Regions from separate parts of the Arthrobacter sp. NA-172 genome, predicted to be linked through region 1. Evidence: riboswitches for the same ligand, from Rfam matches in the RefSeq annotation. Region 1 holds a riboswitch; each other region holds the start of a gene.

Region 1 (6,801 bases):
GGCGGCAATCGTCAGGACACTGCCGAGGATCCGCAATCCTGTGATGGAGCGTTTGCCGCCGGGCCCGATCCCGAGCCGGTCCACCAGCAGCCCGCTGAGCGTCTGCCCGGTCACCGCGGCGACCGTGAACAGCGCCACCCCCAGAAGGCCAACGGTGAACGATTGGGCAAACACGAAAAGGGCGCCGATGCCACCGGCCAGGACATAGAACCGCGGGAAGCTCCGCTCCTTGAGGGCGGGCACAATCCGTCGCAAAGCAGCCCGGCCTTTCGGCAGCGCCAGGCCGATCGCGGCGATCAGTACCAGCCCGGTGGTGAAGCTCACGACGGCGGCCGCGATGCCGTCGTCGAGCGTGGCCCCCAGCGCACCGTTGATCCGGCCCTGAAGCGGAATCACGAGTCCAGTGGCCACGGCAAGCAACAGTCCGGTGAGCAAGGGCAACGGAGTACGGGAGGGATTTCCAGGCACGGGGCGGGACGACTGCGGCATTTTCACCACCTTACTTCAGGCATCATTGCTTGTATGAGCAACCCGGAATTCGAAGAGGTCCCCATCCGCGACGACATGATCCGTCTTGGCCAGCTCCTGAAGCTCGCCAATCTGGTGGAGGACGGCGTGGAAGCCACGGAACTCATCAAGAACGGCCTGGTCAAAGTCAACGGTGAGATCGACGATCGACGCGGCCGTCAACTCCATGTAGGCGACACCGTGACCGTCAACGGACAGACCGTGCGGGTCACCCAGGATTCCTAGCCAACGCGGGGTCACTTACGGCCCATTCTGAGGCACTTAATGGGCCGTAAGTGACCCCGCGTTGGCTTCAGACGGACTTGAGGACCTTGTGTTCCAGGAATTCGCCCACGTGGCCGATTTCCTGCTGGTTGATGCCGTGCCACATCCCCGTATAGAGCACCTTGGTGAGGTCCGTATGCTTTCGTACCCACTCCATGGTGAATTCGATCTTGTCCGGGGTAATGACAGGATCCTGCTGGTCCCGCCCCCAGAAGAACGGCACGGAACCGTCCAGTTCGGCGTCCCGGAAGCTCGGATCGGCATCGGCGTCGACCGCGAAGCCTGAGAGCCCGACGACGGCGTCAAAGTCCGCCGGCCGCTGGCGGAGCAACGATGTGGCCATGGCCATGCCCATGGAGAAGCCGAGGAGCGTCACCGAGCTGTGGTTGGCCTTGAGCGAATCCAACCAGGAGAACACATACTCCGCCGCGGCCTTGACGGCGTCGAGCGAGTAGTCGATGGACGCCGTGAGCGGGAACCACGTGAAGCCTGGCCCCGTGGCGATCGGCGCACGGAGCGAGGCGACAGCGAATTCCGCGGGCAGCAGGCCGGCAAGGCTGAAAAGGTCTTGCTCGTTGGACCCGTAACCGTGCAATAGCACCAGCAAGGGCTTTCCAGCCCGTTCCTCTTCTTCGTGGGACCACAACACGACGTGGTCGGGAAAGCCGGGAGCAGGAACGGAGGAAGCTTGACTCATGGGACTATTCTTACAGTTACCCACGGGTAACAAGGTACGGGCGCGTAGCTTGCACCAAGAGGCAGGACATGAACGTGATTGACGCTGGTTCCGCAGAGCAGCCAAGTTCGGATGGACCGATACATCCTTGGACCCGCTACGTCGCATTGGGTGATTCGTTTACGGAAGGCATCGGGGACCCCGAGCCCAACAGCCCCGGCGGCCATCGCGGCTGGGCAGACCGCGTGGCGGAGGAATTGAGCCGCGGGCACCGGGATTTCGCCTACGCCAACCTGGCCATCCGGGGCCGCCTGCTGCAGCAAATCCTGGACGAGCAGCTTGGTCCGTGCATGGACCTCAAGCCGGATCTCGTGAGCATCTCCGCAGGCGGCAACGACCTCATCCGTCCCGGTGGCGATCCCGATGTGCTTGCCGAGAAACTCGATTCCGCCGTCCAGACCTTGAGTTCCGAAGGCGCCACCGTTGTCCTGTTCAATGGCCCGGATACCTCGTCATCGGTACTCGGCCGGATCCGCGGGAAAGTAGCCATCTACAACGAGAACCTGCGCACCGTGGCCGCCCGTCACGATGCCGTGGTGGCGGATATGTGGTCCTTACGCCAGCTTTCCAACTCCCAGATGTGGGACGAAGACCGCCTTCATTTTTCGCCGCTTGGCCATCACACCATCGCCGCGATGGTCCTCGATTCACTCAACGTTCCGCATAGCCTCGAGCCGCTCTTCCCCAAGCCACTACCGCAGCGCAGTTGGCGCCAAGCACGGTCCAGCGACCTTGTCTGGGCACGGGCATATTTTGTCCCGTGGGTCATCCGCCGGGTCCGGCACCAATCCTCTGGCGACGGAATCTTGCCAAAACGCCCGACGCCGGGTCCCGTCTTCGGTCCGGCAGACACCATCCTGCCGCGGGGCTGACGGACCCGCCTCTCTCAGGGAGCGGGACTAAGCTGAAGGAGACAGGGAGGCCCGCACCATGAACAATCTGATCTTCTGGATCATCGTCTGCTCCTGGCTGATTCCCATGGGTATCCGCATGTACAACCGATCGCGCCAGCGCCAGATCAAAAACGGCGATGACGGGAACTACCCGGGAAACCCGCCAGGCCCATACAACCCAGGCCAATACCCGCCCGGACGCTACGATCCGAGGCCCTACGACCCGAGCCAGTACAGCGACCAGCACTCCCCCGGGCAACCGTATCCGCCGCAGAACTATCCCGCCCAGTCATACCCGCCGCAGCCTCCGGTAATCATCCCGGCTGAGCCTCAGCCTCCAGTGGCGACTCCCGCACCGCAGGCTGCCCCGCCGTCGTCGTCCGCTTCCCAGGCCGACGCCGCGCCCCATGGCTTCCGGGCGCGGAAGCTGGCTGAACTGGACCAGCAGTACAGCGACGGGAAAATCGCCATGGAGGAGTACATGAAGCTCCGTCAGGAGATCATGAACGGCTGATTCAGGCGAAAAAGGCCTCGCACAGTTGGGGGCCAAGCTGGCCGATCTCGGTGAGGAAACCGTCGTGCCCGATGGGCGCCTCGATCACGTGAACCGTCACCTCGCCGGGCAAAGCCTCGGCCAACTCTCGGGATTGTTCCGGAAAATAGAGCCGGTCCGAGTCCACTGCGGCCAGGAAGAACTTCGCCGTCACCACGGACAGCGCTTCCTTCAGCGTTCCCCGCCCGCGGGTGATGTCGTGGCTCATGAGGGCCTCTGTGATGGCGATGTAGCTGTTGGCGTCAAAGCGCTGAACCAGCTTGTTTCCCTGGTGGTCAAGATAGCTCTCCACTTGGTAGCGGCCCCGGCGGTCCAGCCGGGCAGCCTCGAGAGGGGCCTCGCTCCCCTGGGCGTTCCGGCCGAAGCGGAAGTCCAGTTCATCTGCGGATCGGTACGTGATGTGGGCAATCCGCCGGGCGAGCGCCAACCCGGCTTCAGGCGCCGCCTTCCCGTAGTAATCGCCGCCGTTGAAGTTCGCGTCCTGGCGGATGGCCAGCGTTTGGGCCTGGGCGAACGCAATCTGCTCGGCGGTACTGGACGGCCCGATCGAAATCGCGGCACATCGCTTCACGCGGTCCGGATAGATGACGGCCCACTCCAAGGCCCGCGCACCGCCCATGGACCCGCCCACCACCGTGTGCCAGCTGCGGATCCCCAGGGCGTCCGCGAGCCGCGCTTCGGCGACGGTACTGTCCCGCAACGTCACCAACGGGAAACGCGAACCCCACGGTTTGCCATCAGGCGCGCACGACGACGGCCCGGTACTTCCGTAGCAGCCCCCCACGATGTTGACGGAAACCACGAAATAGCGGTCCGTATCGATCGTTCCGCCGGGGCCAACGAGTTGCTCCCACCAGCCTTCTTCGTCGCTCTCGCCGCGGGCCACATGCGTGCTGCCCGTCAGGGCGTGTTCCACGAGGACGGCGTTGGAGGCATCAGCGTTGAGCTGCCCCCACGTCTCGTATGCAAGGACGACATCCGGGAGAAAACCTCCGGCCTCGAGGTCGATTCCACCGACGGAAGCATACTTGACGGTCCCGTCCTGGGTACCGGAAACGGGTACGGCTGTTGCAGCAATTGTCATTCGTTGACACCTCACATCGCGCTTGCCCGCCGCCAACAAAGCGAAGGGCCAGGGTCTTCACCCGGGGCACCCCACCGCGAAAGGAGGGTTGCCGGCCAGCAAGCCGGGGCTGTCACTGGCACTCATGACCTCATACCAAGAGTCTAGGAAAACCGGACCCCATCTGGCGAAGATTATGACATCTATGTGACACTTTGCCGCGGTTTGTTCGCGCAGCAGGGCTTCCGAAGACCGGTGGCCGAAGAGACGCATGATGCAGGTGTGACTGGATATAATTGGGCACAGCAGTCAGCACGTTCTCATGCATCCGCCGATGCGACGCGCCACAGGAAGAGATTCAGCTCTTGAAAAAGCCATTCGGCCTCGTGCCGGTAGCCCTGTTCTTGCTCATATCGGGTTTCAGCGTTGGAACCCCTCTCCCGGCCCACGCCGACGCTAGTCCGGCAGCGGGCGAGGACCGATACGTGGTCCACTACGCCGAAGGCACGGACGTTGCCGGCAAGACCGCGGAGCTGCGCTCGCAGGGAGTTGCGGTGGACAAGACGTTCACGCATGCCGTGAAGGCCGCAGTCGTCACGGCGACCCCCGCGAAGGCCGCTGCGTTGGCGAAATCGGGCCAGGTGGCGTCGGTCGAGCGGGACACCCCGGTTCGAACCTCAGACACCCAGCAGAACGCCCCGTGGGGTCTTGATCGAACGGACCAAAGGACTCTTCCGTTATCGGGAACCTACACGCCGCCCTCAAGCGGCGCGGGAGTTTCGATCTACGTAGTGGACAACGGGGTACTTGGCAGCCACCAGGACTTCGGCGGCAGGGTGACCGCCGGATGGAGCGCTTTCTCGGGCGAACCTGCCACCGCTCCTTGCTCCGATCCGGCAATCCAGGACGCTGGCCACGGGACGCATGTAGCTGGAATCGCAGCGGGAAGCACCTATGGAATGGCCAAAGCTGCAACGATTGTGCCTGTGCGCGTTCTCGCTTGCGATGGCACGGGATACGCCTCGGATGTCATAGCCGGCCTGGACTGGATGGTGCAACAACACCAGGCCGGCCAGCCCGCCGTCGCCAACCTCAGCCTCTCGGGCGCCGCAAACCAGAGCCTTGACGATGCAGTTCAAGGAGCCATCAATAACGGCATTTCCGTCACCCTGGCCGCGGGAAATTCGAGCACGGATGCCTGCACGCTGTCCCCCAGCCGGGTTCCGGCGGCCCTCACCGTGGCCGCCAGCGACGAATTCGACAACCAGGCTTCCTTCTCCAACTTTGGTTCCTGCGTAGACCTTTACGCGCCGGGTGTTCACATCACGTCCGACTGGGCCACGTCAAATACGGCGACGGCTGTCCTCAATGGCACCTCGATGGCCTCACCCCACGTGGCAGGAGCTGCCGCGATGCTCCTCGCCCTGCATCCATCGTGGAGCCCCGCGCAGGTCTCGGCGACGTTGACTGTCGGCGCAACAGCCGGAATAGTCCAGTCGACCGGAAACTGTATGCCCAACCGGCTGCTTTACGTCAGCGCGTCGCTCTTCTCTCCCTCACAAGACCCTTTGGGCGGTTTTGCGGCCACCACCCCTTGCAGGCAGCTTGACACACGGGACGGGACCGGAGGGGTCAAGGGACCGGTCGCCCCCGGACAAACCATCAGCGTCAAGGTTGCCGGACGCGGCGCCCTCCCGGCCACCGGTGTTTCCGCGGTGGCGATGAACATCACGGTGGCCAACCCGACGTCGAACGGCTTCATCACCGCGTACGCAGGCGGAACCAATCGACCAGCGACGTCTAACCTGAATTTTGCTCCCGGGCAGATCGTTCCGAATTTCGCGATCACGCCGGTGGGGTCCGACGGAACGATTTCCTTCACGAATAGCTCCAACGGCACGGTCCAACTCATCGCCGACGTCACCGGTTACTACCTCACCCCCGGCGCATCACCCGCCCCCGGAGCTTTTTCCGCCCAGGCGCCGTTCAGGCAACTGGATACCCGCGACGGCACTGGCGGGGTCGGCGGCCCTGTTGCGCCCGGTCACACCATCACGGTCCGTGTCACCGGGAGGGGTGGTGTTCCCTCTTCTGGTGTTTCCGCCGTCGCGATGAACATCACGGTGGCCAATCCGTCGTCGTTTGGCTTCATCACCGCCTACGCGGGCGGGACTCCGCGGCCGAACGCCTCGAACGTGAACTACGCGACGGGACAGATCGTCCCGAACTTCGCCATTACGCCGGTCGCTCCCGACGGGACCATTTCATTCACGAACACCTCCGACGGAACCGTCCAGATCATTGCCGATACCTCGGGCTATTACCTTGCGGGCACACCGTCAACGGCCGGGGCGTTCTCCGCCCAGGCACCGTTCAGGCAACTGGATACCCGTGACGGAACCGGCGGGGTCGGCGGCCCTGTTGCGCCGGGGCAGACCATCAACGTGAAGGTCACGGGGCGCGGCGGCATCCCGGCTTCGGGTGTTTCCGCGGTGGCGATGAACATCACGGTCGCCAACCCCTCCTCGTTCGGCTTTATCACCGCGTACGCCGGGGGAACCCCGCAACCGGGCACCTCAAACGTAAATTACGCGAACGGGCAGATCATCCCCAACTTCGCCATCACCCCGGTGGCCGCCAACGGAACGATCTCCTTCACCAACAACTCCAACGGCACTGTGCAGCTCATCGCGGACACCTCCGGCTACTTCCTCGCCGGTTAACCGTCAGGAGGCGCCCTTGGCCATCAAGGGCGCCTCCTGAC
Region 2 (6,801 bases), on a different contig from region 1:
ATGCGCTTCGTCCCGCCGCTTGCGGCCCTCCGCAGGGGCGCTACCGTGTTCGACGGCGATCCGCACGCCCGTCAGCGCCCCATGGGCACCATCATCGAAGCCCTGCGGGCCCTCGGAGTAGACGTGGGCACGGAGGGCGGACAGCCCGCTACATCTTTGCCGTTCAAGGTTGCAGGCACGGGTTCCGTCAACGGTGGCCACTTGGTGATCGACGCGAGTGCTTCTTCGCAGTTCGTCTCCGCCTTGCTGCTGGTTGGTGCCCGCTTCGACGAGGGCCTCCACCTTGAGCACGTCGGCAAGCCCGTACCCAGTCTCGACCACATCAACATGACCGTCTCGGTCCTGCGCGGCGTGGGAGTGCAGGTGGATGACTCCGTGCCGAACCATTGGCGCGTTGCCCCCGGCATCATTGAAGCCTTCGACCAGCGGGTCGAGCAGGATCTCTCCAATGCGGGCCCCTTCCTTGCCGCGGCGCTGGCCACCAGGGGAACCATCCGCATTCCCAACTGGCCGGTCAACACCACCCAGGTAGGAGACCTTTGGCGGGACATTCTGAGCACCATGGGCGCCGCAGTTACTCTGGAAAACGGCACGCTGACAGTCACGGGCGGCTCCGAAATCCTCGGTGCGGACTTCGACGAAACCAGCGAGCTGGCCCCCACGGTTGCAGCACTGTGCGCGCTGGCCTCGAGCCCGTCGCGGCTCACGGGCATCGCGCATTTGCGTGGCCACGAAACAGACAGGCTGGCAGCGCTGGTCGCTGAGATCAACAGGCTTGGCGGCGACGCCGAGGAAACCAGCGACGGGCTGGTCATCCGGCCCGCAACGCTGCATTCCGGCGTCGTCCGCAGTTATGCCGATCACCGCATGGCGACGGCGGGCGCTATTCTTGGGCTCGCCGTCGAGGGCGTCCAGGTTGAAGACATAGCCACGACGTCCAAGACCATGCCCGAATTTCCGCTCATCTGGGCGGCGATGCTCGCTGCTGGGCCTCAAGCCGCAGGCGCCGTTTCTCCAGGCGCCGTTTCTCCAGGCGCCGTTTCTTCAGACACCGGTTCTACGGACACAAGCAACTGACGATGGCTCGAGACGCACGTTCCTGGGATGAATCCGATGTCCGGATCCGGCCCAACAAGAAGGGCTCACGCCCCCGCACCAAGGACCGCCCCAGCCACGACGACGCGGTGATCGGGCGCATCATCACGGTGGACCGCGGACGCTACACCGCCGTAGTGGGCGAGGGTTCAGACAACGAACGCGTAGTCATTGCGGCGCGCGCCCGTGAACTCCGCCGCTCCCCCGTGGTTCCGGGAGACTTCGTGGCACTTGTTGGTGATGTGTCCGGAGCGCCGGACACGCTCGCCCGGCTGGTACGAGTCCAGGAGCGCAAGACCCTCCTGCGACGAAGCGCCGATGACACGGATCCCATCGAACGGGCCGTGGTGGCGAACGCCGATCAACTCGTGGTGGTGGTTGCGGCCGCCAATCCGGAGCCCCGCACCGGATTTATCGACCGCGCTTTGGTGGCAGCGTACGACGCCGGGATCGAACCTTTACTGCTCGTCACCAAGGCGGACGTCAAGGATCCGACAGAGCTTCTGGCCAACTATGTGAGCCTGGGCTTCCCGATCATCATCAGCCGCACGGCGGATGCCGGCGCCTCCGGCATCGACGCCCGTTCCGACGACGGCCTGTCCGCCCGGCTTGATGGGGATGCTGTGGGACAGCTGCGGGACTACCTCGACGGCAAGGTCACAGTGCTGCTGGGCCACTCCGGCGTCGGAAAATCCACCATGGTGAATGCCCTGACCGGTGCCGAGCGCGCCACCGGCGGAGTCAACGCGGTGACGGGCCGTGGCCGCCACACCTCATCCTCCGCCCTTGCCCTGAAACTCAACGAGGCCCCCGACGGCAGCTGGATCATCGACACCCCCGGGATCCGCTCCTTCGGCCTCGCCCATGTGAACCCGGACCGCATCCTCCATGCGTTCCCGGACCTGGAACCGGGAACGGAAGTGTGCGAGCGAGGCTGCAAACACGACGCAACCGCTGTCCGTTGCGGCCTGGATTCGTGGGTCGCCGACGGGCATGCCGGAGAGTCGGGTCCCGCCCGCCTCGCGTCGTTGCGCAGGCTCCTTGGCGCAGACCCGCGGCTGGAAGCCCAGGAAACCAAGGAACTAGGCAGCGTCAACTAAAAAGCGGCGTTAGCAAAAAGCAGCGCCGACTAATCCTCAGCGCGAAGCAACGGCGTGGCCCTTGCCGTCCTACCTCCCCGTTTCACCGGCAAATTGACGATAGTTTGGAACCATGATCCAACCCGATTCGAGCTACAACGACGACCTGCGGCTGGCCCATGTCCTGGCCGACTCCGTCGATTCCCTGACCATGGACCGGTTCAAGGCACTGGACCTTCAGGTAGAGACCAAACCGGACCTGAGCCCCGTCACCGATGCAGACAGGGCGGCCGAGGAGGCAATCCGCGGGCAGCTCTCCCGTTCCCGTCCCCGCGACGCCGTTCTCGGAGAAGAATTCGGCAGCACGGGGCACGGCTCGCGGCGCTGGATCATTGATCCCATCGACGGGACCAAGAACTTTGTGCGTGGAGTTCCCGTCTGGGCAACGCTGATCGCCCTGGTGGACGAGGGCGAGGTAGTGGTGGGTCTCGTCAGCGCTCCGGCTCTCGGCAAGCGCTGGTGGGCGGCCAAGGGATCGGGGGCCTACATGGGCCGGTCGCTCGCCGCGGCCACCCGCCTGAAGGTCTCCAATGTGTCACGCATCGAGGATGCATCACTTTCCTACTCCGAGCTTTCCGAATGGAAGCAGCACGGTTCGCTCGACAACTTCCTCGGCCTTGAGAACGATGTCTGGCGTAGCCGCGCCTACGGGGATTTCTGGTCCTATTGCCTGGTGGCCGAGGGCGCCGTGGACATCGCCGCCGAGCCGGAACTCCAGCTCTATGACATGGCCGCTTTGGTGCCGATCGTAACGGAGGCCGGCGGACGCTTCACCTCGCTGGAAGGCGCGGATGGTCCCTTTGGCGGAAATGCCGTTGCCACGAACTCGATCCTGCACTCCGAGGTCCTCAAGCGGCTGAACCCGGAGCTCGACGATCTCCTCTGAACAATCCTGATCACTGAATAATCGACGGCGGACGCTCCCTTTTCGGGGCGTCCGCCACTTTTTATTCGGCGGAAGGCACATTTTTCGTTGACCGTAATAATCCGCTTAACAATCGCCGGTCACATTGGAACCGGCCTTGTGGGTGTCCTACTCTTTTTATAGGTCACGAGTGCCAGCGCGAAACCCCGGTTTGCTGGCCGGCAACCCTCCATCGCGGCGGGGTGCCCCGGGTGACGACCCGGCCGGTCCGGAATGGATGCGGCAAGCGCGGACCCCCTGCACGCAGGGGTCCCTCTTGAGTGAGGTCCCATGAGCACAGCCACGTTTACTTCTTCCGCTATTGGCGCTCCCCGTGCCGCGCAGGGCAGCAACGCCACGGCGTCGCGTCCATTGGCCGCCGTCACCGGGGCCGAGCTTCAGGCCCCCCTGATCCAAGGCGGCCATGTCCGCTACGCCAACCTTGACTACGGCGCATCAGCACCTGCCCTGACCGTGGTTTCGGCGTATCTCAACGAAATCCTCCCGTACTACGCGAGCGTCCACCGCGGCGCAGGCTATGCCTCCCAGATCAGCACCTCGGTCTATGAGAACGCCCGCAACATCGTCCGTGATTTCGTTGGCGGCCGGGCGGACGATTCCGTCATATTCACCCGCAACACCACCGACTCCCTCAACCTTCTGGCCGGTTGCCTGCCCGTAGAGGATGGCCGGCACACCGGCGAAGTCCTGTACTTGGACATCGAGCACCACGCCAACCTGCTGCCTTGGCAAGGCGTCCCGCACCGCAGCATTGTGGCAGCGGGAACCTTGGCGGAGACTATCGCCAAGGTTCGAACGGCCCTCTCCCAAGGTGGCATCAGCCTTCTGGCAGTCACCGGCGCCTCGAACGTGACCGGCGAGATCCTGCCCATCACGGCCCTTGCGGCCCTGGCTCATGAATTCGGGGCGCGCATAGTGGTGGACGCCGCACAGCTCGCTCCGCACCGCCGCATAGATGTCGCCGCCGCGGACGTTGATTACCTGGTCTTCTCGGGGCACAAGCTCTATGCGCCCTTTGGCGCAGGTGTACTGGTGGGCCGCTCTGATTGGCTCGACGCCGGCACTCCCCATCTGGCAGGAGGCGGAGCCGTCCGCGAGGCACGCCTGGACTCCGTCAGTTGGGCGACAGGACCGGCCAGGCACGAAGGCGGCTCGCCGAATGTGCTCGGTGCTGCCACCCTCGCCCGGGCCACCCAAGTCATTGCCGGCCTCGACCACGACCAATGGCACGCACACGAAGCCGCCATCCGGACGCATTTGGTCGAGGGCCTCAACGAGATCGAGGGCGTGACCGTCCACCACATCTTCAGCGATACCGATCCCCAGGACACCATTGGCGTGGTGAACTTCTCCCTTCAGGGTTACGACGCCGGCCTGGTGGCGGCTTATCTTGCAGCCGAGCACGGCATTGGCCTGCGCGACGGACGCTTTTGCGCACACCCGCTGCTCAAGCGCCTTGGCCTTCCGTCCGGATCCCTGCGCGCCAGCTTCGGCGTGGGCTCGCGGCTCGAGGACGCCACCCGGCTCATCACAGGGATCAGGGCGCTCAAGAGCAATGGCCTGGGCTGGGACTACGTCGTGGATGCCGGCCGTTGGGTGCCTTCGAACGACCACCGCAGCTACCCGGAGTGGGCACCCAACACTCCGGGAACCGCAGGCGCGGCCCCCTGCAGCACCGACTGATTGCGGTAGATTCGTAGGGTATTTTTCATCATCACCCTAAAGGAGTCCCTGCGTGGCCCCGCGATCCACAGGCACCTCAGCCGGCCCCAAGCTCTACGAGGAACGGCGCCTTGAGCTTGGCCAGAGTTTCCAGGACGGCGGCGAACACTATGACCGCGTCCGGCCCGGCTACCCCCCGGATTCCGCAGACTGGTTCTTGCCGGGCGGGGCGCGGGACGCGGCCGACGTCGGTGCCGGCACCGGAAAATTCACGGCGCTCCTGGTGGAACGCGGACTGAACGTGTCCGCCGTCGACCCTTCCACGGACATGCTCACCCAGCTCCGCAGGATGTATCCGCAGGTCGTCTCTTTGGAGGGAACGGCAGAAGCGACGGGACTGGCGGACTCAGCATTCGACGTCGTCAGCGTTGCCCAAGCCTGGCACTGGTGCGATCCCCTCGCAGCCAGCACCGAGATCGCCCGGATCCTCCGGCCCCAGGGGGTGATCGGATTGATCTGGAACCAATTGGATACCTCCGTGCCCTGGGTTCACCGCTTGTCCCGCATCATGCATGCCGGCGATGTCCACAAACCGGATTTCCGGCCCGTGATTGGCCCCGAGTTCGCGGGCCTAGAGAGCCACCGGACGCGTTGGGAAGATCCCGTGACCCCGGCCGACATTCTCGAATTGGTGAAGTCGCGAAGCTACTACCTGAGAGCCAATGACGCTACCCGGGCCAAGGTCATGGGGAATCTGCAGTGGTATCTCTCCGAGCGCCTGGGCCATTCCGAGGGCGAGGTTATCCCGTTGCCCTATCTCACGCAAAGCTGGCGGGCGCGGAAGGTCTGAGCGCGCCGGTTCACGATAGGCTTGGGACCGTGAAGACCAGTGCGCCCTCCTCCTCGATCGAGGACTACGTCAAGGTCATCTACTCCTTTACGGAGTGGCAGGACAAACCCATCACGTCCTCGCAGCTGGCGCAGCGGCTGGGCGTCGCCAACTCTTCCGTCTCGGAAATGGTCCGGAAACTCAAGGGCCAGGGCCTCGTGGACCACCAGCCGTACAGCGCAGTCACGCTGACGCCTCAGGGAGTCCGGCTTGCGCTGGGCATGGTCCGCCGGCACCGCCTGATCGAGACGTATCTTGTCAGGGAATTGGGCTACAGCTGGGACGAAGTCCATGACGAGGCCGAGATGCTGGAGCACGCGGTCTCAGACACCTTCATCGATCGCATGGCAGCGAAGCTTGGCAATCCCGGACGCGATCCGCACGGCGATCCCATTCCGGCGGCGGACGGTTCGGTGACATTGCCCCACGCGCACCGGATGATCGAACTCGACGACGGCCACTCTGGGAAGATCACCCGGATCAGCGACGACAACCCGGAGCTGCTGCGTTACCTGGCTGCCGAGGAAATAGACCTCGATGCCAGTGTCCAGGTGATTGGCCGCAAGCCGTTTGGCGGTGCGCTGGTGGTCCGGATCGGCAAGGGCCCGGGCAGCCGCGATTACGATCTCGCCGATGAAGTAACTTCTTCGCTATGGGTGGCCACGGACGCAGCTCACGAAGGTTGCGTCCTCGCGGAACGCTGACGAAACTGTCAGGCGTGCTGGGCGGCCGCACCGCCGTCGTCGGGGGCTGGGCCTTCCGAAGATTCCGTCACGGCGGCCCCCAACACCGGATTCCGGATCCCGACGGCGGAAGCCGCCGCCCCGATGAAGAACAGCACCGCGGTGACCACCACGGCATTCATGAGACCTTGGCGGCTGAAGACCGGGCCGATGATGAGCCCGGCGAAGGCGATGCAGATCAAGCCTGCGATGCGCGCCACGGCGTTGTTTACTGCGGAACCGATCCCTGCCTCTTCGGTAGGTACCGCCCCGAGGATGGCCGCCGTGAGGGGCGCCACCAAGGCGCTGAGGCCGATCCCGAAGACGATCTGCCCGGGCAGCACCTGCGTCCAGTAATTCAAGGGCTCC
Region 3 (6,801 bases), 410 kb from region 1:
AGGCAGGGGAGCGCCGGGCTACAGGTCGTCCCGGCATGGGGCCGAGGCCAGTTTGTACAGGCCGTTCAGGTCCCCGGCGGCCAAGCCGTCGGGTGCGCCGATTTCGGGGTACATGAGCTGGACCGGATCTTGCACATGGTCAAGGCCCACCACGTGGCTCAGTTCATGTTGGATCACCGCCGAGACGTACTTTGAACCTCCGGGGATGCCCAGCAGTTCGGTGATTTGCGGGGCATCCAGGTGCCAGGCTTCCCGTCACATAGCTCTTGGGCCCGGTACCGAAGCTGTACATGGTGCTTCCACCGGTGCCGATGACTGTTCCAGCCAATGCGGGCGCCGCCTCGGGGGTGGTCCATGAGATGAGCAGGGGTGCCCAACGGTCCCCGTAAAGCGCCGGTTGGTATGGCTTGCGCTTCTCGGAAGGGTTTTCGGTGCTTGTGCCGTCGTCGATGAATTTGAGGCCGGTGGCTGCGGCGATCTTGGCAATCGCATCATTGATGAGCCCGGCAGAACCGGCTGGGGCGAGGGCGGCGTTGACCACATAGTGCAATGGCCGGCACGGGGAGTAGCCCACGGGCGTGCCGTCTGCGTTGGTGGCCAGGAATTTGTAGGAGGCGCTGGCCTCAGCCGGCTTGGCGGGGGTGCCGAGCGGGTGACCGGCCTCCTCCAGTCCCAGCGGCGGGGTGTCCGGGGCACGGGCGGCTTTGCGCGCGGCCTGCCCGGACCCGGCGCTCTGCGTGGGAGCCGCGCCCTGGGCGGAGCTGGGGCTTGAAGGCCGGGCCGAGGAACCGGGGAGCAACGCGGTGATGCCGGGATCGCCGCGGAGGAAACCACTGATCAGCACGGCCACCGCGGCCACGACCGCCACCACCATCAGATTTCGGACCAAGGCCAGGACGGTGCTGGAACGCGGAGGCGGCGGACCGCCGTCGTTCCCGAAGTTAGAATGCAATTCTTCCCCCAAATCATTGATTCCCCGCGATGAGCGGTTCCTCGCTGTTATCCGATTGCAGCGCCGAACACGAGCCCCAGCCCGTAGGTTGCGGCGGCCGCGCCGAGGCCGATGGCGAGCTGCCGGAGGCCGCGGGTCAGCGGTGAAGTTCCGGACAACAAGCCGACGACGGCGCCCGTCGACAGAAGCGCGATGCCCACCAACGTACCGGCCACGGCAAGCGCTGCGAAGCCGGTCATGCCGAAGATAAACGGCAGGATGGGAACGATTGCTCCCGAAGCGAAGAAACAGAAGCTGGAAATGGCAGCGCCCCAGGCGGATCCGACAGCCTCGTGCTCGTTCACCGTCTCCTCCGCTTCAGGATGGAGCGAAAAGCTGGGATCGCAATCGCAACTGTAGAGGCCCATGCGTTCGGCCGCCCGGTGCTCGGCAGCCTCGTGGGACATGCCCCGGGCCAGGTAGACGAGGACCAATTCGTTGTGTTCGATGTCCAGGGACGGGGCCGCAGTCAGAGTGGCCTGGGTGGGGCGGGTGGCCTTCAGGAGCTCCAGTTGCGAGCGGACGGAGACGTATTCGCCGGCTCCCATGGACAGCGCGCCCGCCAACAGGCCGGCGACACCGCTGAACAGGACCACAGTGGCCGGGACGCCCGTGGCTGCCATGCCCATGACGAGCGAAAGGTTGCTGACCAGGCCATCGTTGGCCCCGAAGACGGCGGCGCGGAAGGTGCCGGACAGGCGGTTCCGGCCGCGGGTCGCCAGGCCCCGGACTACTTCTTCGTGAATTTGTTCGTCGGCCGCCATGGCACGCGTTGCGGCCGGATCCTTCGCGTAAGGGGAGCGGCCTTCGGCGCGTTGGGCGAGGGCCAGTACGAAAACCGAACCGAAGTTCCGGGCCAGGAATCCGAGCATCTGGCTGCGGATGGAGGCTGCCTTCGGCATACCTGCGTGTTCACCGAGGAGCTTGAGCCAGTGCGCCTCATGGCGGCCTTCGGCCTCTGCGAGGGCCAAAAGGATCTCGCGTTCTTCGCCGTCGCGGCGCTGGGCCAGTTGGCGATACACGGCGGCCTCGGCGCGTTCGTCGGCCAAGTACTGCCGCCAACGCTTGATGTCCGACGACGACGGGGGAGCCGTTTCGCTCCGTGTGTCCTCGAACGGGCTGTTTGGATGCGGGGATTTTGTGTGCGGGCGCACCGGGACTCCTGGGTTGCTGGGGCGGGCTTCATCGCCTCATTGCAGCTTCACTTTATCGCCATTTTCCGCGGTTTTTCGGCTGGCAATCCTTAGCGATAGTTTTAGGCGCACCTCAAACCGGCCACCCCGCCCGCTGGGTCTTGACCCTCGGATGGGGCAGTGCTGGGATGGATGGACAGGGTCCACGAATTGGCGGGGTAGCGTGGTGACCGGCTGCCTCATGTGCCTGTGCGATGGGCTCAGCGGCACGTCGAACGGAGGTTGCACCATGGACAGCACCGAGACCCACGCCCCCCACCCCGACCGTCCCACGGTCGAGACCGATCCCGCCTATGACTACAGCGAAGACCTGGAGGTGGACGAGGACTGGGAGGAGCAACCCGAGGTCCTCGACGACGACGAACGGGTAGTCCCGCTCGACGCCGAGGAGCGCCGTGAGGACGAAGAGATCGAATAGCTCCGACTCGCTGAACCGACTTGCTAAATCCCGGCGCCTAAAACGCGCTCAGGATGAAATGCCGCTCGACGCCCGCGCGGTGCCCGGTTGCCGCAACCGTGAGGGTGAGCTTTCGCGTCGCCGGGAACCAGCGCGCAGGCTGGACCGCTTTTGTCAGTGCTTGGGTAATAAGCCGCGGCTCGTGATGCCAATGGCGTTCCAGCCGGCCGTCCACCACGAACGTGATGGAGCCCCGCGAGAGGTCGACGCCGGGAATCACCCGGACGAACTCGTCAACCCGGCGGGGACGGGACAACAACGGGGTGCTGGAGCGGGTGGTGAGTTGGACTGTGGCGGTGGCGCCGTTTTCGAAAGGCATGGCCTTCTCCTGTGGAGTTGCTCTTGCCCGCTCGGTTGTCTCTGGTCCGGGGTCGGGCCGCTTCTTCATCCGAACCACCCGTGAACATGGGGTTGGCGTGTGGCAAGTCGGAGCTTGGCGCCACATCTCTTGAAGCTGTTCCTACATTACATGCAGACGCGGCGCCGCACCCCTCGAAGGAGAAGGTGCGGCGCCGTCGTCGTGATTACTATGCCGTCGTGATTAATTCGCAGTGACTAATTCCGTGAAGCTCAGTGGGTGGCCACCGGGTGGACATCCACGGGGAGATCCTCGGTGACCGCTCCGGCAACGCGGCGTTCCCAGGCCTCGCGGACCGCGGGCTCCGTGGGAGGCGTGAGCAAGGAGAGCACCACGTAGACCAGCAGCGACGCGCCAAGGCCGTAGTAGATGGGCTCGTTGGCGTAGACGCCGTCTTCGCTGGCGATAATCCCTGTTGCGTAGGCCACCAGCAAGCCCAGTGTCAGCACGGAGCCGACCGCCATGGACCACGCAGCGGCGATGCCCGTGCCGCGCTTCCAGACCAGGCTCACCCAGAATGGCGACCAGGAGGCCGCCCACCAGGATGTCGTACGCGATGGTCAAGGCAACAACAACGTCCTGCGCTGCCATGGAGATCAACACCGCCACAATGCCCAAGCCGAGGACCCAGTAGCGGTTGGCCTTGACGTCGTGCTCGGGGTTTTCGGAGTCGTTGGTGTTGATCGTCTTGCCGAACCAGCTGGCCACGAACGGAACCACGTCGGCGCGGGCCACCGTTGCTGCGGCAATGAGGGCTCCGGAAGCGGTGGACATCATCGCGGCGACTGCTGCGGCCATGACCAGGCCGCCGATGCCGATCGGCAGGATGTGGGTGGCCACCTCGGCGTAGACAACGTCCTTGCCCAGGGCCTTGACGTCGATGTTGGGCAGGGCAACGCGGGCGGCCAGGCCGATCAAAGCGCCGGCGACGCCGTAAAGGACGCAGTAGATGCCAGCGGTGGCGCCGCCCCAACGGGCCACCTTGGGAGTCTTGGCGGTGAAGACGCGCTGCCAGATGTCCTGGCCGATCAGCAGGCCAAGGGTGTACACCACGAAGTACGTGATGATGGTCTGGGCGCCGATCCCGTCCAGCTGGAAGAAGCTGGCGTCAACACGGGCACGGATGCCGTCGAAGCCGCCTGCGGCGTTGAGTGCGAACGGGAGCATCAGGAAGAAGATGCCGATTGTCTTGATGATGAACTGCACCTGGTCTGCGAGCGTGATGGACCACATGCCGCCGATCGTGGAGTAGATCAGGACGATGGCGCCACCGACGGCGATGGCGAGCCAGCGCTCCCAGCCGAACAGGACAACGAAGATGGTGGCGTAGGCGCCGGTGGACGTGGCGCACAGCATGAGGGTGTAGGCCAACATGACGATTCCGGAGGTCTGCGTGGCCCGCTGGCCGTAGCGCAGGCTCAGCATCTGGGAGACCGTGTAGATCTTCAGCCGCTGGATGGTGCCGGCGAAAAGCAGGCTCAGGAGGAGCACACCCGAACCGATGGCGACCACCAGCCACATGCCGGAGATGCCGAACTTGTAGCCGAGGCCGACGCCGCCAACCGTCGAGGCACCACCGAGGACGACGGCGGCCATGGTGCCGGTGTAGAGCATCGGACCCAGGCCGGCGGCCTGCCACCAGGAAGTCGCTGTTGTTCTTGGTGCGGGATTTGCCCCACCAGCCGAAGGCCAGCATGGCGAGCAAATACACCACCACGATCGCAATGTTGATGAACGAAGAGTCCACGGTTGGCTCCTGAGACTGACGCGCAGAGTTTCTGGGGAATTCCGACGCCTTCCCGCTCGGAATGCATGCGGGTCGCGGAAGATCTCTGCGCTGGTGATTGGGGAGAGGAGTCTGTGATGTGTGCCTCACAAACAACACTTGTTGCCTATGAGGATACGTAGTGATGCGAGTTACAGTCAAGACGCCGCCGTTCCCAGGACGCGCGACGCCAACACTTCAGGTGGTTTAAACGACGGCCATGCCGGCGATCCGGCTACTATTGCTGCAATGACAGGGCCGCAGCAACGGCCTGAAAGGTTCGTGAATGAAGGCTCTCCCCGTTGAACCGAGCAACGTACCCGTTGCCATCGGTTCGAGAATCCGTGCCGCCCGCCAATCGCAGCGGCTCACCATAGAACAGGTCGCTGACGCCACAGGCCTGACCAAAGGGTTTCTGAGCCGCGTCGAGCGGGACCTGACATCGCCGTCGGTCGCTTCCCTGGTGACGCTTTGCCAAGTCCTTTCGGTATCGATTGGCGATCTTTTTGCTGCCCCCGAAACCCACTTGACGCGGCGCGATGATGGTCCGCGGATTTCGCTCGGCGGGCAGGGGATCGTGGAGCGGCTCCTGACAGCCCGGTCCGAACGCCGTTTGCAGATTCTGCAGGCCACCATCGAGCCTCGCGGCCGGGGAGAAGCCGAACTTTACGCCGTTGACTGCGACGTCGATGTCCTGCACGTGGTGAAAGGGCGCATCAAGCTGATCCTCACCAACGAGGAGTATGAGCTCGAAGAGGGGGACACGCTCTCCTTCCCGGGCCGCGAACCCCACACGTGGGTCAACCCCACGGACGAGCCCGTTGAGGTGCTCTGGATCCTGGTGCCTGCAGCCAGCCGCTGACGCGATCCTCGCGACACGCCTCCCGTTACACGCCGGAAACCTGGCGGACTTCAGAAGTTAACGCACCGGTCTGCCGTGTTACGTGCCCGAAATGATTCGTGCCGAATGCCGAAACAGGGCGGCGGTACGTTCGAGTCAGGTTTACTCGTCAAGGTCGGTATCTCGCCAGATATCAGGACCTGTTCGTTTTAAAAAATGGTCTCGCCGTGCGGGCGCCATGGAGCGCCGTATATGCAGGAAGGCTCCCGAAATGAACTCAGCACTTTTTAGCGTAGGGCTGGATGTTAATCCCCAGACCCTGGATCCCGGCTCCACAGCCTGGATGCTCGCAGCTTCCGCCCTTGTACTTCTCATGACGCCCGGTTTGGCGTTCTTCTATGGCGGCCTCGTCCGCATGAAATCGGTCCTTAACATCATGATGATGAGCTTCGGCGCGATGGGCGTCGTTGCGGTGGTCTGGGCCCTGTGGGGCTACGGACTCGCGTTTGGCCCGGATACGCTCGGCGGCTTCATCGGAGACCCCTTCGCGAACTTCGGACTCAGTGGTCTGGCCAGCGTCATTGGCGGAAAAGCCCCCGGGCTGCCGGACATGGTGTTCATAGGCTTCCAGGCCACCTTCGCGATCATCACCGTTGCCCTCATCAGTGGAGCGGTGGCCGAACGTGTCAGGTTTGGCCCATGGCTGTTGTTTGCCGGCCTCTGGGTCACCATCGTCTACGCGCCCATTGCCCACTGGGTCTGGGGCGGCGGCCTCTTCGGTTCAACCGGGATCATCGGCAGCAAGATCTCAGCCCTAGATTTCGCCGGTGGCACCGTAGTCCACATGAACGCAGGCATGGCCGGACTGATGCTGGCCGTAGTGCTTGGCAAGCGGCTCGGATTCATGAAGGACCCCAACATCCGGCCGCACAACCTCCCCTTCGTCATGCTTGGAGCCGGTCTCCTGTGGTTCGGCTGGTTCGGTTTCAATGCCGGCTCGGAACTGGCGGCTGACGGAATAGCCGCGCTCGCCTGGACCAACACACTCCTTGCAACGAGCGCAGCGCTCCTCGGCTGGCTGCTTGTCGAGAGGCTCCGCGACGGCCACGCCACCTCCCTTGGTGCCGCATCCGGCGCCGTCGCGGGCTTGGTGGCAGTCACCCCGGCGTGTGGATTCGTGGATCCGATAGGTGCGA

The links. Region 1 has a riboswitch for S-adenosylmethionine ahead of ACF0H6_RS19390 (homoserine O-acetyltransferase). Riboswitches for the same ligand answer to the same signal wherever they lie in the genome.
Positions count from the first base shown of each region.
Region 2: another riboswitch for S-adenosylmethionine. It lies ahead of ACF0H6_RS04830 (aminotransferase class V-fold PLP-dependent enzyme); the one in region 1 lies ahead of ACF0H6_RS19390 (homoserine O-acetyltransferase).
Region 3: another riboswitch for S-adenosylmethionine. It lies ahead of ACF0H6_RS17455 (hypothetical protein); the one in region 1 lies ahead of ACF0H6_RS19390 (homoserine O-acetyltransferase).

Region 1 covers NZ_JBINOT010000003.1:1,132,813-1,139,613, reverse strand. Annotated here, with positions in the region: gene ACF0H6_RS19415 (DMT family transporter) at 1-489, opposite strand, end outside; gene ACF0H6_RS19410 (RNA-binding S4 domain-containing protein) at 523-753, shown strand; gene ACF0H6_RS19405 (alpha/beta hydrolase) at 821-1,489, opposite strand; gene ACF0H6_RS19400 (SGNH/GDSL hydrolase family protein) at 1,558-2,400, shown strand; gene ACF0H6_RS19395 (hypothetical protein) at 2,459-2,935, shown strand; gene ACF0H6_RS19390 (homoserine O-acetyltransferase) at 2,937-4,058, opposite strand; SAM riboswitch class IV at 4,072-4,188, opposite strand; gene ACF0H6_RS19385 (S8 family peptidase) at 4,403-6,760, shown strand.
Region 2 covers NZ_JBINOT010000001.1:956,709-963,509, forward strand. Annotated here, with positions in the region: gene aroA (3-phosphoshikimate 1-carboxyvinyltransferase) at 1-1,077, shown strand, start outside; gene rsgA (ribosome small subunit-dependent GTPase A) at 1,080-2,195, shown strand; gene hisN (histidinol-phosphatase) at 2,308-3,120, shown strand; SAM riboswitch class IV at 3,282-3,394, shown strand; gene ACF0H6_RS04830 (aminotransferase class V-fold PLP-dependent enzyme) at 3,430-4,842, shown strand; gene ACF0H6_RS04835 (class I SAM-dependent methyltransferase) at 4,895-5,671, shown strand; gene ACF0H6_RS04840 (metal-dependent transcriptional regulator) at 5,701-6,414, shown strand; partial or broken gene ACF0H6_RS04845 (MFS transporter) at 6,423-6,801, opposite strand, start outside.
Region 3 covers NZ_JBINOT010000003.1:718,675-725,475, forward strand. Annotated here, with positions in the region: gene ACF0H6_RS17435 (matrixin family metalloprotease) at 19-177, opposite strand; gene ACF0H6_RS17440 (peptidase M10A and M12B matrixin and adamalysin) at 164-952, opposite strand; gene ACF0H6_RS17445 (VIT1/CCC1 transporter family protein) at 1,000-2,145, opposite strand; gene ACF0H6_RS17450 (hypothetical protein) at 2,414-2,602, shown strand; gene ACF0H6_RS17455 (hypothetical protein) at 2,640-2,960, opposite strand; SAM riboswitch class IV at 2,975-3,095, opposite strand; partial or broken gene ACF0H6_RS17460 (sodium:solute symporter) at 3,212-4,746, opposite strand; gene ACF0H6_RS17465 (helix-turn-helix domain-containing protein) at 5,051-5,626, shown strand; gene ACF0H6_RS17470 (ammonium transporter) at 5,877-6,801, shown strand, end outside.